4 regions of the Streptomyces sp. NBC_01237 genome follow, and region 2 is predicted to be linked to each of the others. Evidence: riboswitches for the same ligand, from Rfam matches in the RefSeq annotation. Region 2 holds a riboswitch; each other region holds the start of a gene.
The links. Region 2 has a riboswitch for cobalamin ahead of OG251_RS05140 (CoA-acylating methylmalonate-semialdehyde dehydrogenase). Riboswitches for the same ligand answer to the same signal wherever they lie in the genome.

Region 1: it holds a riboswitch for cobalamin, as region 2 does, so the genes downstream of both, OG251_RS26985 (ribonucleoside-diphosphate reductase subunit alpha) here and OG251_RS05140 (CoA-acylating methylmalonate-semialdehyde dehydrogenase) in region 2, are expected to answer to the same signal.
Region 3: it holds a riboswitch for cobalamin, as region 2 does, so the genes downstream of both, OG251_RS08685 (cobalamin biosynthesis protein) here and OG251_RS05140 (CoA-acylating methylmalonate-semialdehyde dehydrogenase) in region 2, are expected to answer to the same signal.
Region 4: it holds a riboswitch for cobalamin, as region 2 does, so the genes downstream of both, OG251_RS14220 (ABC transporter substrate-binding protein) here and OG251_RS05140 (CoA-acylating methylmalonate-semialdehyde dehydrogenase) in region 2, are expected to answer to the same signal.

What each region holds. Positions count from the first base shown of each region.
Region 1 is NZ_CP108508.1:6,024,937-6,028,882, forward strand. It holds gene OG251_RS26985 (ribonucleoside-diphosphate reductase subunit alpha) at 1-1,810, opposite strand, end outside; cobalamin riboswitch at 1,950-2,072, opposite strand; gene mctP (monocarboxylate uptake permease MctP) at 2,317-3,946, opposite strand, start outside.
Region 2 is NZ_CP108508.1:1,154,570-1,158,515, forward strand. It holds gene OG251_RS05135 (acyl-CoA dehydrogenase family protein) at 1-558, opposite strand, end outside; gene OG251_RS05140 (CoA-acylating methylmalonate-semialdehyde dehydrogenase) at 564-2,063, opposite strand; cobalamin riboswitch at 2,288-2,472, opposite strand; gene tsaD (tRNA (adenosine(37)-N6)-threonylcarbamoyltransferase complex transferase subunit TsaD) at 2,736-3,806, opposite strand.
Region 3 is NZ_CP108508.1:1,951,618-1,955,563, forward strand. It holds gene OG251_RS08670 (class II aldolase/adducin family protein) at 1-232, opposite strand, end outside; gene OG251_RS08675 (inorganic phosphate transporter) at 514-1,773, shown strand; gene OG251_RS08680 (hypothetical protein) at 1,786-2,028, shown strand; cobalamin riboswitch at 2,139-2,330, shown strand; gene OG251_RS08685 (cobalamin biosynthesis protein) at 2,435-3,379, shown strand; gene OG251_RS08690 (cobyric acid synthase) at 3,376-3,946, shown strand, end outside.
Region 4 is NZ_CP108508.1:3,222,046-3,225,991, forward strand. It holds gene OG251_RS14210 (ABC transporter ATP-binding protein) at 1-548, opposite strand, end outside; gene OG251_RS14215 (FecCD family ABC transporter permease) at 545-1,588, opposite strand; gene OG251_RS14220 (ABC transporter substrate-binding protein) at 1,585-2,613, opposite strand; cobalamin riboswitch at 2,652-2,780, opposite strand; gene OG251_RS14225 (M67 family metallopeptidase) at 2,936-3,358, opposite strand; gene OG251_RS14230 (amino acid permease) at 3,440-3,946, opposite strand, start outside.

The DNA of each region.
Region 1 (3,946 bases), 4.9 Mb from region 2:
CGACACGGGCGCGCAGGGCCTCCCAGCGCTCCGGCCAGTTCAGCGCGGTGTCGTAGTGGTCGGGGTGCAGCACCCCGCGTGCGGTGCGGGTCTCGGCCCAGGCCGGGAGCGGGCCGGAGCGCTCGGCGAGGTCGCAGGACGCCTCGTACGCGGCGAGCATGATGCGCTCGGAGATCCGCGTCGACAGGGCCCGCGCCTCGGGGGAGTCGAAGGGCAGCCGGAGCTGGAAGAAGACGTCCTGGAGGCCCATCGCGCCCAGGCCCACCGGGCGCCAGCGGGCGTTGGAGCGCCCGGCCTGCTCGGTCGGGTAGAAGTTGATGTCGACGACCCGGTCCAGGAAGGTCACGGCGGTGCGCACGGTGGCGTCCAGCCGCTCCCAGTCGATGGACCCGTCCACGACGAACGACCCCAGGTTGACCGAGCCGAGGTTGCAGACGGCCGTCTCGCCGTCGTCGGTGACTTCGAGGATCTCGGTGCACAGGTTCGACGAGTGGACCACGCGGCCCGGCTCGGCGGTCTGGTTGGCGGTCCGGTTGGAGGCGTCCTTGAACGTCATCCAGCCCTGGCCGGTCTGCGCGAGCGTACGCATCATCCGGCCGTACAGGTCACGCGCGGGCATCGTCTTGCGGGCCAGCCCCGACGCCTCCGCCGCACGGTAGGCCGCGTCGAACTCGTCGCCCCACAGGTCCACCAGCTCGGGCACATCGGCGGGCGAGAACAGCGACCACTGCCCGTCCGTGTCGACCCGGCGCATGAACTCGTCCGGGATCCAGTGCGCCAGGTTGAGGTTGTGCGTACGCCGCTGGTCCTCACCCGTGTTGTCGCGCAGCTCCAGGAACTCCTCGATGTCCGCGTGCCAGGTCTCCAGGTAGACGGCGGCGGCGCCCTTGCGGCGGCCCCCCTGGTTGACCGCGGCGACCGAGGCGTCGAGCGTCTTCAGGAACGGCACGATGCCGTTGGAGTGCCCGTTGGTGCCCCGGATCAGCGAACCGCGGGCGCGGATACGGGAGTACGAGAGGCCGATGCCGCCCGCGTGCTTGGAGAGCCGCGCCACCTGGTGGTAGCGGTCGTAGATCGAGTCCAGCTCGTCCTTGGGCGAGTCCAGCAGATAGCAGGAGGACATCTGCGGGTGCCGGGTGCCGGAGTTGAAGAGCGTGGGGGAGGAGGGCAGGTAGTCCAGCCGGCTCATCAGGCCGTACAGCGCCGCGACCTCGTCCAGCGCGCGCACGCTCTCGTCCTCGGCCAGACCGGCCGCGACCCGCAGCATGAAGTGCTGCGGCGTCTCGATGACCTGGCGGGTGTGCGGGTGGCGCAGCAGATAGCGGCTGTGCAGCGTCCGCAGCCCGAAGTAGCCGAAGCGGTCGTCCGCGCCGTCGGCCAGCGACCGCTCGACCAGCGCGTCGAGCGCGGCGGCGTGCAGCGTCACGAAGGCGGCCGTACGGTCGGCGATCAGGCCCTCGCGGTGCCCCACGGCGACCGAGGCGGAGAACGACACCGCGCCCTGTCCGGCGGCCTCGTCGGCGATGGAACGGGTCAGCAGCCGGGCGGCGAGCCGGGAGTACGCGGGGTCCTCGGAGATCAGGCCCGCGGCCGCCTCGGTGGCCAGCGAACGCAGCTCGGCCTCGTCCGACCGGGCGTTGCGGCCGCGCAGCGCGGCGGCGGCGACCCGTCCGGGATCGGTGTCGGGCAGATCGACGGTGAGGTCGGTCAGGGTCCGCAGGAGTGCGGTCCCCGGCGCGTCGGTCGTGGCTTCCGTCGCCTCGGCGGCTACGGCGGAGGCTGAAACCGGATCGGCTGGCGCGATGGTCACTGGGCTTTCCCTCGCTCGGCTGGGGGCCGGCGGAGAGCGGGGGCAGCCGGGCAGCGCGAAGCCCGGAGCGGGGCAGCACTGCGTACGGCGTCCACCGGCCCATCCGCGAGGCCCGGACGTCTTGGCGTCCGGTTCGGTCGAGCCGGACGCGCTGTCGACAGGTCGTCGGACTTCGGGTGTGCAAAAGCACACTGAATACACCGTTGCGGGACAGTTCCGGATTCGCACCGGATTCCCCTGCGACGACAGCGAGCACGAGCATACATGTGGGGGCCGCCCGATGAGGCAGCCCCCACATCTTGTGTCGCGAGGCGTGTTGGGCCCTGACGGAGCGTCGGCCGGAGGGCCGGCGGGGGCAGGCCGGGAAGGGGCTTCCAGCCGCGCCGGGAGGGCCGTACGGGGCCGTTCGGGCCGCTCCCGAGCCGTTGGTCCGGGGGACCGGAAAGCGTGCGGGCCGCCGCGCCTCCAGGGGAGACGTGACGGCCCGCACCGTGCCGCCGCGGGGGTCAGTGACCGCCCGGCGCACCCACCGTCGCGGGCGGCAGCTTCGCCTGGACGCCCGCGTCGCCGACGTCCGCCGTGTAGTCGGCGGGGGAGGTCTCGTCGATCCCCGCCGGGGCCTTCAGCGCGTTCAGGACGAGGGTCAGGACGATCACGACGACGACGTTCAGCACGAACGCCGTCAGCCCGATGTAGCCGATCTCACCGATGCCCGGGATCTCCTTCGAGGACCCGCCGAAGTGCTTCTGCGTGGGACTGGCCACGCCGTACGCGGCGACCGTCCCGTACACCATGCCGACCGCCCAGCCCGCGATCAGCGCCCAGCGGTGGAACCACCGGGTGAACAGACCGCCGACCAGGGCCGGCATCGTCTGGAGGATCCAGATGCCGCCCAGCAGCTGGAAATTGATGGCGACCGTCTTGTCCATGGTCAGGACGAAGGCCAGCGCCCCGACCTTGACCAGCAGCGAGACCAGCTTGGAGACCTTCGTCTCCTGCGCGGGTGTCGCGTCGGGCTTCAGGAAGTCCTTGTAGATGTTGCGGGTGAAGAGGTTGGCCGCGGCGATGGACATGATCGCCGCGGGCACCAGCGCGCCGATGCCGATGGCGGCGAAGGCCACGCCCGCGAACCAGTCCGGGAACATGTTCTCGAACAGCTGCGGGATGGCCAGCTGACCGTTGTCCACCTTGACCCCGGCGGCGATGGCCATGAAGCCGAGCAGCGCCAGCAGGCCCAGCATCAGCGAGTACAGCGGCAGGATGGTGGTGTTGCGCCGGATCACCTCACGGCTGCGGCTGGAGAGCGTCGCCGTGATCGAGTGCGGGTACATGAAGAGCGCCAGCGCCGAGCCCAGGGCCAGGGTGGCGTATCCCCATTGGCCCATGTCGCCGGGGACCAGGGCGCCGCGCGGCTGGCCGGTCGCCGGGTTCTTCTGCGCGAACGCCTCGCCCGCCTTGGCGAAGATGTCGTCGAACCCGCCCAGCTTGATCGGGATGTAGATGATCGCCACCGCGATGACCAGGTAGATCAGGCCGTCCTTGACGAACGCGATCAGTGCGGGCGCGCGCAGCCCGGACGAGTAGGTGTACGCGGCGAGCACCGCGAAGGCGATGAGCAGCGGCAGGTCCTTGATGAACCAGTGCGTGGTCTCCCCGCCGCCCACGCCCATGACGTCCAGTACCGCCTGGATGCCGACGAGCTGGAGCGCGATGTACGGCATCGTGGCGAGGATGCCGGTGACGGCGACCGCCAGCGAGAGCCCCTTCGAGCCGAAACGGCCGCGGACGAAGTCCGAGGTGGTGACGTAGCCGTGCTTGTGCGACACCGACCACAGGCGCGGCAGGAAGGTGAAGATCAGCGGGTAGACGAGGATCGTGTACGGAACCGCGAAGAAGCCCGCCGCGCCCGCCGCGTAGATCGCCGCCGGGACGGCGACGAAGGTGTAGGCCGTGTAGAGGTCGCCGCCCAGCAGGAACCAGGTGACCCAGGTGCCGAAGGACCGGCCGCCCAGGCCCCATTCGTCCAGGCTCGCCTCGTTCTCGGCCCTGCGCCAGCGGGCGGCCATGAAACCGATGACCGTGACGGCCAGGAAGAAGAAGATGAAGACGCCGAGCGCGACGCCGTTCACGCCGTCC
Region 2 (3,946 bases):
GTCCACGACGAACGCGGAGATGCCGTCGGGGCCCGCTCCCCCGGTGCGGGCCATGACGACGTACACCTGGGAGGCGCCCGCCCCGGAGATGAACTGCTTGACGCCGGTGAGGAGGTAGCCGTCCGCGTCCCGCACCGCGCGGGTGCCGATCGCCCCGGCGTCCGATCCCGCGCCGGGTTCGGTGAGGCAGTAGCTGCCGAGGTCGTCCATGGCACACAGCCGGGGCAGCCACCGTGCGCGTTGCCCCTCGTCGCCATAGGTGTCGAGCATCCAGGCGACCATGTTGTGGATGGAGAGGTAGCCGGCGATGGACGGGCAGCCGGAGGCCAGGGCCTCGAAGACGAGGACACCGTCGGCGCGGGAGAGGCCGCTGCCTCCCGCGTCCTCCCGTACGTACACGCCGCCGAGCCCGAGCCCGGCCGCCTTGCGCAGCGTGTCGAGCGGAAAGTGCTTGTCCTGGTCCCACTGGACGGCATGAGGGGCCAGATGGTCCTGCGCGAAGTCCAGGGTGGTCTCGATCAGGGCCTGTTGGTCCTCGGTGAGCGAGGTCGTGGTCATGGCGCTCATCCCATGGTGGGGAGGGTGAAGCTCGCGCCTTCCCTGGCGCCCGAGGGCCAGCGCGAGGTGACGGTCTTGGTGCGGGTGTAGAAGCGGATGGCGTCCGGGCCGTGCTGATTCAGGTCGCCGAAGCCGGATCGCTTCCAGCCGCCGAAGGTGTGGTAGGCGACGGGGACCGGAATGGGGACGTTGACGCCGACCATGCCGGTGTTCACCCGGCGGGTGAAGTCGCGGGCGGTGTCCCCGTCCCTGGTGAAGATCGCGACCCCGTTCCCGTAGGGGTGCTCGCTGGGCAGGCGCAGGGCCTCCTCGTAGTCGGCGGCCCGTACGACGCACAGGACGGGTCCGAAGATCTCCTCCCGGTAGATCCGCATCCGCGAGGAGACCCGGTCGAAGAGGGAGGCCCCGGCGAAGAACCCGTTCTCATGGCCGGGGAGGGTGAAATCCCTTCCGTCGACGACGAGTTCGGCGCCCTCGGTGACGCCGATGTCCACATGGCGGCGGACCCGTTCGAGGGCGTCCCGGCTCACCAGGGGGCCGAAGTCGGCCTCCGGGTCGTCGGAGCGGCCGATGCGGAGCGTGGCGATGCGTTCCCTGAGCGCGGCGACGAGCCGGTCGGCGGTCTCCTCCCCGACGGGTACGGCCACGGAGATCGCCATGCAGCGCTCTCCCGCGGACCCGTATCCGGCGCCGACGAGCGCGTCGACGGCCTGGTCGAGGTCGGCGTCCGGCATCACGATCATGTGGTTCTTGGCGCCGCCGAAGCACTGGGCGCGCTTGCCGTGGGCTGCGGCGGTGGCATAGATGTGGGCGGCGACGGGAGTGGAGCCGACGAAGCCCAGCGCACCGACCCTGGGGTCCTTCAGGAGGGTGTCGACGGCTTCCTTGCCGCCGTTGACGACGTTGAGGACACCGGGCGGCAGACCGGCCTCCAGGAACAGCTCGGCCAGGCGCAGCGGCACGGACGGGTCCCGCTCCGACGGCTTGAGGACGAACGCGTTTCCGCACGCGAGAGCGGGTGCGGCCTTCCACAGCGGGATCATCGCGGGGAAGTTGAACGGTGTGATTCCCGCGACCACTCCGATCGGGGAACGCAGCGAGTGCACATCGATTCCGGTGCCCGCGTTGTCGGTGAACTCGCCCTTGAGCAGATGCGGGATTCCGGCGGCGAACTCGACGACCTCCAGCCCGCGTTGGATGTCGCCGTGTGCGTCGGCCACGGTCTTGCCGTGCTCGGCCGACAGCATCCGGGCCAGGGATTCGCGCTCCGCCTCGACGAGTTGGAGGAAGCGCAGCAGGACGCGGGCGCGCCGCTGCGGGTTCCACCGGCCCCATTCCTGCTGCGCGCCGGCCGCGTCGGTGATCGCGGCTCCGGTGTCGGCGTGGCCGGCGAGCGGTACGCGGGCCTGGACGGCGCCGGTGTTGGGGTCGTACACGTCGCCGAAGAGGCCGGACGTACCGGTGGTGTGCTTGCCGCCGATGAAGTGGGTGAGTTCACGGACCATGGATGCCTGCTCTCGTCAGGTGAGATCCGGGGATGGCACGGCGGGACGCCGTCGGGCGCACGGGTGGGCGCACCGCCGGGAAGGCCGTGGGACAGCGAACAGCGGGGCCGGGGGCCTCGGAGGTCTATGAGCGCGCGGTGGTTCGGGTGCGCTCCGCCGGATCACCAGGGTCGTGGGTATGCGTACGGACCGGTGCCATGCGTGTCTGCTCCATCCTCGTGGAAAACACGGAACATTCCGCGGCCGGTATCCTGACTCCCGGATCCCCGCGTGCCGCCCGCCTTCCCGGCAGACCTCGCCAGTGGCGTGTGGATGGCAGCACACTCCCCGGTCACAGTGGCGGGACCGTGCCGGATTCACACCGGCTTCCCTGCACCGCGGACCTTGTGCCACGAACATATAGTTGGACGTCCTAGTAAGTCCACCCCTCCTCACCCCGCGTCGCGACCGGCCTCCCGAACGGCCTTCCCGAGCAGCCGGCTTATGCCGTGACCGCGCGCCGGGCGCACCTCGGAACAAGGAGGGACCGGAGCGGCCGGAGGGACCGGAGCGACACAAGAGGGCGCGTGGCCCACGCGGTGGTGAACGGGCGACGTCCGCTCCTCCAGGCGCGCGGGACACCGGCGTGCGCGAGCGGTCACCCGCCTCGCGGAATCCTGACGCGGACAGCCCTCAGGCGGCCGTCGCCGCAGCCGCCCCGGGGGTCAGGGCCGCGTATTCCAGGGGCGCGGACGGATCGATCGACACATCGAGGGGGGCGGGCTCCGCTCCCGCTCGTACGAGGAGGTCGCCGACAGCCGCGATCATCGCGCCGTTGTCCGTACACAGGGTCATCGGAGGTACGCGCAGTCGCACGCCCGCGGCCGCGCACCGCTCCTCGGCGAGCGCGCGCACCCTTGAGTTCGCGGCCACACCACCGACCACGACGAGGGTCCCGACGCCGTGGTCCCGGCAGGCGGCCAGCGCCGTACGGGTCAGGACGTCCGCGATCGCCTCCTGGAGCGAGGCCGCGCCGTCGGCCACCGGCAGCTCACGGCCCCGGTGCCCCTCGGCCCAGCGCGCGGCGGCGGTCTTGAGACCGGAGAAGGAGAACGCGTACGGGTCCTCCGTCCGACCGGTCAGCGGGCGGGGGAAGGCCACCGCGCGCGGATCGCCTCCCCGGGCGGCGCGGTCGATGGCCGGGCCTCCCGGATACGGCAGACCGAAGACCCGGGCGACCTTGTCGAAGCACTCGCCGGCGGCGTCGTCCAGGGTGTCCCCCAGATGCGTGATCGGGTCGCGGGCCAGGTCCCGCACGAGCAGCAGGGAGGTGTGCCCGCCGGAGACGATCAGCACCACAGACGGGTCGGGCAGCGGGCCGTGCTCCAGCGTGTCCGCGGCGACATGCCCCGCCAGGTGGTGCACCCCGTACAACGGGGCGTCGATCGCGTAGGCCAGGGCCTTCGCGCCCGCGAGGCCGACCTGGAGCGCACCGGAGAGGCCCGGTCCCGTGGTGACGGCCACCGCGTCGATGCCGGACAGCCGCAGACCCGCCTGGTCGAGGGCCTGCCCGACGACGGGGGTGAAGGCGTGCAGATGCGCCCGTGCGGCGATCTCCGGTACCACGCCGCCGAACCTGGCGTGCTCGTCCATGCTGGACGCCACCGCGTGAGCGAGCAGACGTCCCCGGGAGACGATCCCCGCGCCCGTCTCGTCGCACGACGACTCGATCCCCAGCACAATGCGCCCCGCTGCCACCGGCATCTCCTCCACCCAGGCTTTTCGCACACCCAGTGTAGTTGCAACAGATGTGCAATAAGGCGTCGGGCCGGAACGGTTCCGCGAGGGGCCGACGATGCGTGGAGAGCGGGGCAGCGGCCCGCGGCACGCCCCTTCGGCATGAC
Region 3 (3,946 bases), 800 kb from region 2:
TCTGGCGCCCTTCGAGGTCGACACCGACCGCGTCCTTTGGCCGGAGCCGGTCGTAGGGCACCCCGCTGGGGGTGACCAGAACGGTCCCGCCGACGCGTGCCGAGACATTGCCCGACGTACCCACGACCAGGCCGTCCGCGGCGGACCGGCGGGCCGTGTCGACCACGCTCCGCCATGCCTGTTCGATCGCGTCCCGGGACCGGTCGCTCACGCTCGTGCGGGTATCGCTCATGCGGGGATCCTAGGGCGGCGTCCCGGCGGCGGGGACCCCCCGCGAACCCGGGTGACCGGAATCTCTTACGAGTGACAGATCCGCGGCCCAAAATCTTCGCCAAGCGGCGGCAAAGGGCAGTCCTCGCACCGCCTCAGGGGCGTGGCCACGCCCCTCGCGTACACAAGCGGAGGGAGCCCAATCCGTTTGGGGTCACCACAGCGCCCCGCCTAGTTCATCTTCCGTTCACTCAGGTTGCCTACGGTCCACGAGCCACTGACGTCGAACGATTGCCTGGGTAAATGGAACACATCACGCTGCTGCTCGCGATTGTGATCGTGACAGCTCTCGTGTTCGATTTCACGAACGGTTTCCACGACACCGCCAACGCGATGGCCACCACCATCTCGACCGGCGCCCTGAAGCCCAAGACAGCGGTGGCCATGTCCGCCGTTCTCAACCTGATCGGCGCGTTCCTGTCGGTGGAGGTCGCCAAGACGATCTCCGGCGGGATCGTCAACGAGGACGGCCTCAGAACCGAGGTCATCTTCGCGGCGCTCGTCGGCGCCATCCTGTGGAATCTGCTGACCTGGCTGGTCGGCCTGCCCTCCAGTTCCTCCCACGCCCTGTTCGGCGGCCTCATCGGCGCCGCCGTCATGTCGGCGGGCTGGTCCTCGATCAACGGCGGCACCGTCGTCACCAAGGTGCTGCTGCCCGCGATCGCCGCCCCGCTCGTCGCCGGTCTCGCCGCCCTGCTGGCCACCAGGCTGACGTACCGTCTCAGCCGCAAGGTCACCGACGAGACGCAGCTGAAGTCGACCGCCAAGGGCTACCGGGCCGGCCAGATCGCCTCGGCCGGTCTCGTCTCGCTCGCCCACGGCACCAACGACGCGCAGAAGACGATGGGCATCATCACCCTGGCCCTGGTCACCGGTGGCGTCCTGTCCCCCGGTTCCAACCCGCCGGTCTGGGTCATCGTCTCCGCGGGTGTCGCCATCGCCCTGGGTACCTACCTCGGCGGCTGGCGCATCATCCGCACCATGGGCAGCGGCCTGACCGACCTCAAGCCGCCGCAGGGCTTCGCCGCCCAGACCAGTGCGGCCACGGTCATCCTGGCCTCCTCGCACCTCGGTTTCTCGCTCTCCACCACCCAGTCCTGCTCCGGCGCCGTGATGGGCGCGGGCCTCGGCCGTCAGGGGGGCGTGGTCCGCTGGTCCACCGCCACCCGGATGTTCGTCGCCTGGGGCCTGACCCTGCCGGCCGCGGGCCTGGTCGGCGCGGGCGCGGAGTTCCTGACCAAGCAGGGCGGCTGGGGCGTCGCGGTCGTCGCCGTCCTGCTCGTCGCGGGCTCCGGTGCCATCTGGCTGCTGTCGCGCCGCAAGCCGGTCGACCACACCAACGTCACCGGCGGCGGTGCGCAGGACGAGCCCGCGGGAGTCGTCACCACGGCCATGGCCGCCGTCAGCCCGCCGCCCATCGGCACCACGGCCACGGACCTCAAGACCACCATCTCGGCTCCGGCCGGAACGCCCGCCGACCCGGCGCGGCCGGCCACGGTGTAAGGACAGATCCCCATGAACATCGACTGGGCAGCTCTCGCCTCCGTCTTCGGTGTCAGCCTCGTGGTCACCGTGGCGCTGGTCGGCCTCTTCACGCTCGGCATCGTCGGCCTCTCCAAGCAGGCGTCGGCGCAGACCTCGACGGCTCGGGCCGGCGGCTCCGGCGGCGCGTTCACGCCGCTCCGCGCCGGTGCGTACCTCTGCTTCGCGCTGTGCGTGGCGGCGGTCGCGTACGGGATCTACCTGATCGTCGCCTGACCCGCACCACCGCTCCTCCGTCGGGCCGGACACACCCTGTGTGTCCGGCCCGATGTGCGTCTGGGCACACTGCGGCCCCGCAGGTCAACGGCAAGTTGACGGGCGTTCTCACAGCGTGGTGGACTGCCGGAGCCGTTTACGGCGACAGCAGAGGAAGCCGGTGCGAATCCGGCGCGGTCCCGCCACTGTCACCGGGGAGCAGTCCCCCACATCGGAAGTCACGGTCCGCCGACGCGGTCTGGAAGGCCGGGGGAACTGCGGATCCGGAAGCCAGGAGACTCTCGTCGCCGGTCACGTCGAACCAGGGCGCGGACCCTGAGTGAGGACATACGCCATGCCTGGCCGCCGTGCGCCGGAACCTGTGTCGCCCCCTGCGAGAACCTCCCGCTCCGCGGTCGGCTGAGCCGTGCGTGCCGACCGCATCTTCGCGTACGGCGCCACGGCCGGACTGATCGCCGACCGCCTGCTCGGTGACCCCCGCCGGGGGCATCCCGTCGCCGGGTTCGGCCGGGCCGCGGCGGCGGCCGAGCGTCTGCTGTGGCGCGACCACCGCGGGCGGGGTGCCCTGCACACCGTCGTCTGCGCCGGAGGCGCCGCGGGAGCCGCCGTGCTGGCCTCGCGTGCCGTACGGGGCCGCCCCGCCGCGGCCGTCGCGCTGACCGCCGCCACCACCTGGTCCGTGATCGGTGGTACGTCGCTGGGCCGTGAGGCGCGCGCCGTCGCGGGTGCGCTCGCCGCCGGGGACATCGACGTGGCCCGCGAACGGCTGCCCCATCTGTGCGGGCGCGACCCGCACTCCCTCGACGGACCGCAGATCGCCCGCGCCGTGGTCGAGTCCGTCGCCGAGAACACCTCGGACGCCGTCGTCGGCGCCCTCGTCTGGGGCGCCCTGGGCGGGGTCCCCGGACTCGTCGCCTTCCGGGCCGTCAACACCCTGGACGCCATGGTCGGCCACAAGTCGCCCCGCTACCGGCGCTACGGCTGGGCCTCGGCCCGCCTGGACGACCTGGCGGGATGGCCCGGAGCCCGGCTGACGGCCGCGCTGGCCGTGGTGGCCGGGGGACGTCCGGGCGAAGCCGTACGGGCGTGGCGTGCGGACGCGGGCAGCCATCCGAGCCCCAACGCGGGCCCGGTGGAGGCCGCGTTCGCGGGAGCGCTCGGCGTACGGCTCGGCGGGACCCTGGCGTACGCCGGGCGCGTCGAGCACCGGCCCGTGCTCAACGGGGCGGCCGGCCGGGCGGTGGAGAGCGCCGACATCGAACGCGCGGTGCGACTGTCGCGCCGGGTGAGTGCGCTGGCCCTCGGCGTGTGCGTGGCGGGCCGGCTGATCGCGGGACGGAGAGGGATATGAGCGGCGGACTGCTGGTCGCCGGGACCACATCGGACGCGGGCAAGAGCGTCGTCACGGCCGGGATCTGCCGGTGGCTGGTCCGCCGCGGGGTGAAGGTCGCGCCGTTCAAGGCGCAGAACATGTCGCTCAACTCGTTCGTGACCCGTGAGGGCGCGGAGATCGGCCGTGCCCAGGCGATGCAGGCCCAGGCCGCCCGGGTCGAGCCGTCCGCGCTGATGAACCCGGTGCTGCTCAAGCCCGGCAGCGACCGTTCCAGTCAGGTCGTCCTGATGGGGAAACCGGTCGGTGAGATGAGCGCCCGCGGCTACCACGGAGGCCGGCAGGAGGCGCTCCTCGGGACGGTCGTGGACTGTCTGGAGCAGCTCCGGAGCACCTATGACGCCGTGATCTGCGAGGGGGCGGGCAGTCCCGCCGAGATCAATCTGCGGCGCACCGACATCGTGAACATGGGCATCGCGCGGGCCGCGCGCTTCCCCGTGCTGGTGGTCGGCGACATCGACCGCGGGGGCGTCTTCGCCTCGTTCTTCGGCACGACGGCGCTGCTGAGCGCCGAGGACCAGTCGCTGG
Region 4 (3,946 bases), 2.1 Mb from region 2:
ACCAGGGACAGGATCTCCAGCTGGTAGCGGATGTCCAGGTGGTTGGTGGGCTCGTCCAGGACGATGAGCGACGGCTCCTGGACGAGGGTCCGGGCGACCAGTGCGCGCTGGCGTTCGCCGCCGGAGAGGGAGGCGAAGGCGCGGGGTGCGAGGCCGGCGATCCCGACCCGGTCGAGGGCCCGGGTGACCAGCTCGGCGTCGGCGGCGGTATCCGCTTCCCAGAACCGTTTGTGCGGAGCCCGGCCCATGGCCACGACCTGGGAGACGGTCAGCTCGAAACCGGCCTGGCCGTCCTGGGGGACGGTGGCGATGCGGCGGGCGCGGGCCTTGACGGGGAGGGTGGCGAGGTCGTCGCCGTCCAGCAGCACCCGGCCGTGGGTGGGGCGCAGGGTTCCGTACACGCAGCGCAGGAGGGTCGTCTTGCCGCTGCCGTTCGGGCCGACGAGGCCGACCGTCTCACCGTCGGCGGCGGTCAGGTCGACGGCGTCGACCAGGTGACGGCCGCCGCCGGTCCCGTACGAGAGGCCCTCGGTGCGCAGGGTGGTCATGCGGGGGCTCCTTCGGGGCGGCGGCGGAGCATCCAGAGGAAGAACGGGCCGCCGGTCAGGGCGGTGAGGACGCCGACCGGGATGTCCTGGGGCGCGGCGACCGTGCGGGCCGCCAGGTCGGCCAGGACCAGGAAGAGCGCGCCGCCGAGCGCGGCCACCGGGAGCAGGGCGCGGTGTCCGGCGCCGACGGCCATCCGGGCCATGTGCGGGACCATCAGGCCGACGAAGCCGATCGCTCCGCTGTACGCGACGAGGGCGCCGGTGAGCAGCGAGGCGAGGACGAAGACCCCGGCCCGGAAGCGTGCCGTGTCGAGGCCGAGGACGGTGGCGCCCTCCTCGCCGACGAGCAGCAGGTCGAGCGGGCGGGCGAGGGTGAGGAGCAGGGCCGTACCGGCGACGAGGACGGCCGACGGCAGCGCGAGCATGTCCCAGCGGGCGGCGCCGAGACCGCCGAGGGTCCAGTAGAGGACTTCCTGGAGGTGGTCGGCGCGGGCCGAGGTGACCAGGATGAGGCTGGTGAGGGCGGACAGGATGTAGGAGACGGCGACTCCGGCGAGGACGAGCCGGTTGGTGGTGAGGCCGGATCCGCCGCGGGCCAGCGTGTAGACGAGCAGCAGTGAGGCGAGTGCGCCCACGAAGGCGGCGGCGGGGATGGTGACGGTGGTGGCGATGCCCGCGCCGACGCCGAGGACGATCACGAGGACCGCTCCGGTGGAGGCGCCGGAGGAGACGCCGAGGAGGAACGGGTCGGCGAGCGGGTTGCGTACGAGCGCCTGGAGGACGGTGCCGATCACGGCGAGTCCGGCGCCGACGATGATGCCGAGCAGGACCCGGGGCAGCCGGACGTCGAGGACGATCGTGCGGAACGGGCCCGGTCCGGCCCGCCCGGTCAGGATGTCCAGGACCTGGCCGGGCGGGATGCGGACGGAGCCGAGGGCGAGCGCGGCGAGTACGGCTGCGCAGAGGACGACGGCGAGGACGCCGGTGACCAGGGTGTAGCGCAGCAGCCGCCGCGGGGCGGCGGGGGTGCGGCAGCTCACGGCGCGGTGGTCGCCTCGCCGGGCGTGCCTTCGGGTATCTCCGGGTGCAGCTGGGCGGCGAGCTTGCCGACCGCGGCGGGGGCGCGGACGCCGAGGACCGCGTCGGAGAGCGGGAGGACGGCGAACCGCTTGTTCTTGATCGCGGGGACGTCGGCGAGCGCCGGGTCGTCCAGGAGGCGCTTCTTCTTCTGGGCGACGGTGGTGGCGCCGTAGTCGTAGATGACGATGACGTCGGGCTTGCGGGCGACGACGTTCTCCCAGGAGGCGTCGCCGAATGCCTTGTCGAGGTCGGCGAAGACGTTGCGGCCGCCGGCCCGGGTGATCAGCTCGTTGCCGATGCCCTTGCCGCCCGCGGTGAAGGCCGTCTTGTCGCCGCTGTCGTAGACGAAGACGGAGACCGGCTCCACGGACGTGAGCTTCTTCGCCGTGGCGGCGTTGGTGGCCTTGGCCTCGTCGATCCAGGTTTCGGCGCGGCGGCTGACGCCGAAGGTGTGGCCGACCTCGCGGACCTCCTCGTAGAGGGCGTCCATCGCGGTGTCGCCCTTGGAGCAGTACTCCGTGTTGAGCCGGGTGTCGATGCCGGACTTCTTGAGCGCCTCGCGGCTGCGGCCGTCGCCCGCGGCGAACGCGGTGGCGTATCCGCCGTAGACGAAGTCGGGGTCGGCGGCGAGGAGCTGCTCGTACGAGGGGTACTCCTTGGCCAGGACGGGGACGGCCTCGTACTGGCTCTCGTACGTGGGCAGGACCTTGTCGTCGAGGTAGGCGGTGCCGACCAGGGACTTGGCGAGGCCCAGTTCCAGCATCACTTCGGTGACGTGCTGGTTCATGGTGACGGCGCGCTTCGGCGGTGCCTTGTACGTCGTGGTGACACCGCAGTTGGTGACGGTGTACGGGAAGCCCGCGGACGACGCGGCTCCCTTGGCCGGGTCCTTGGAGCCGTTGTCGGCGTCCGTGGCGGAGCAGGCGGTGAGGGCGAGCGGGAGCAGCACGGCGGCGGCTGTGAGCGCGGGGGTGCGCCGGAACATGGCGGGGCCTCTCCGGGGGATTTCCGCGTCCCCTGGTCGGTGCGAGAAGGCGGCAGGCCAGTTCCTGACTGCCGAGCCCCGGTCCTCGTGGACGGGGGTTCGGTCACAGTGGCGGGACCGTGCCGGACTCTCACCGGCTTCCTGGGTCCTGCCGCCTCGTTGGGTCTGGGTGCAGTGTGCCAGACGCGGTCGCGGCCCCGGTAAGGCGACCCTCAGTAGGGTCAGCGAGTCACGGGGTCATCGGGTCGCGGGTGTCGGCGACTGGCGGGCGCCGGCAGGGTGCGGGCGCCGGCAGGGTGCGGGCGCCGGTAGGCCGTGGGCGTCAGTAGGCCTCGACGACCTTGACGTCCTCCTCCGTGATCTCGCCGTCCACGATGCGGTACGAGCGGAACTGGAACGGGCCCGCCTCGTCGGTGTCCGCGGTGGAGACGAGGACGTAGTGGGCGCCGGGTTCGTTGGCGTACGTGACGTCGGTGCGGGAGGGGTACGCCTCGGTCGCCGTGTGCGAGTGGTAGACGATCACGGGCTCCTCGTCGCGGTCGTCCATCTCGCGGTAGAGCTTGAGGAGGTCCGCCGAGTCGAACTCGTAGAACGTGGGCGAGCGGGCGGCGTTGAGCATGGGGATGAACCGTTCGGCGCGTCCCGTTCCGGCCGGTCCCGCGACGACTCCGCACGCCTCGTCGGGGTGGTCGGCGCGGGAGTGGGCGACGATCTGGTCGAACAGCGCCTGGGTGATGGTCAGCATGGCGTCCAGGATAAGCAGCGGGCCCGTCCGTACCGAGGAGTGGTACGGACGGGCCCGCATACTGGACGCCCGGGCGGCAGGTCACTTCTTGGTGAAGGCCGTGTTCTCCGGGTTGCGGGCCTTGAGCATCAGGTAGGAGACGCCGAGGATCAGGGCCCAGACCGGTGCGCAGTACAGCGAGATGCGGGCTTCCTTGTCGATGGCCATCATCACGATGACCATGCCGATGAAGGCGAGCGCGAACACGCTGGTGTACGGGGATCCGGGGGCCCTGAACGTGGACTGCGGGAGCACACCCCGGTCGGCCAGGAAGCGGAAGCGGAGCTGGCTGAACAGGATCATGATCCAGGCCCACATGCCGGAGATGGTCGCGAAGGAGACGACGTAGTTGAACGCCTGCCCCGGCCACTGGTAGTTGATCCACACGCCGACGAGCATCAGCGCGGCCGAGAAGGTGGTGCCGATGAACGGCAGGCCGTTCTTCGTGAGCTTGGTGAAGGCCCGCGGGCCCTGCCCGTTGAGGGCGAGGTCACGCAGCATGCGGCCGGTGGAGTACATGCCGGAGTTGCAGGAGGAGAGCGCCGCGGT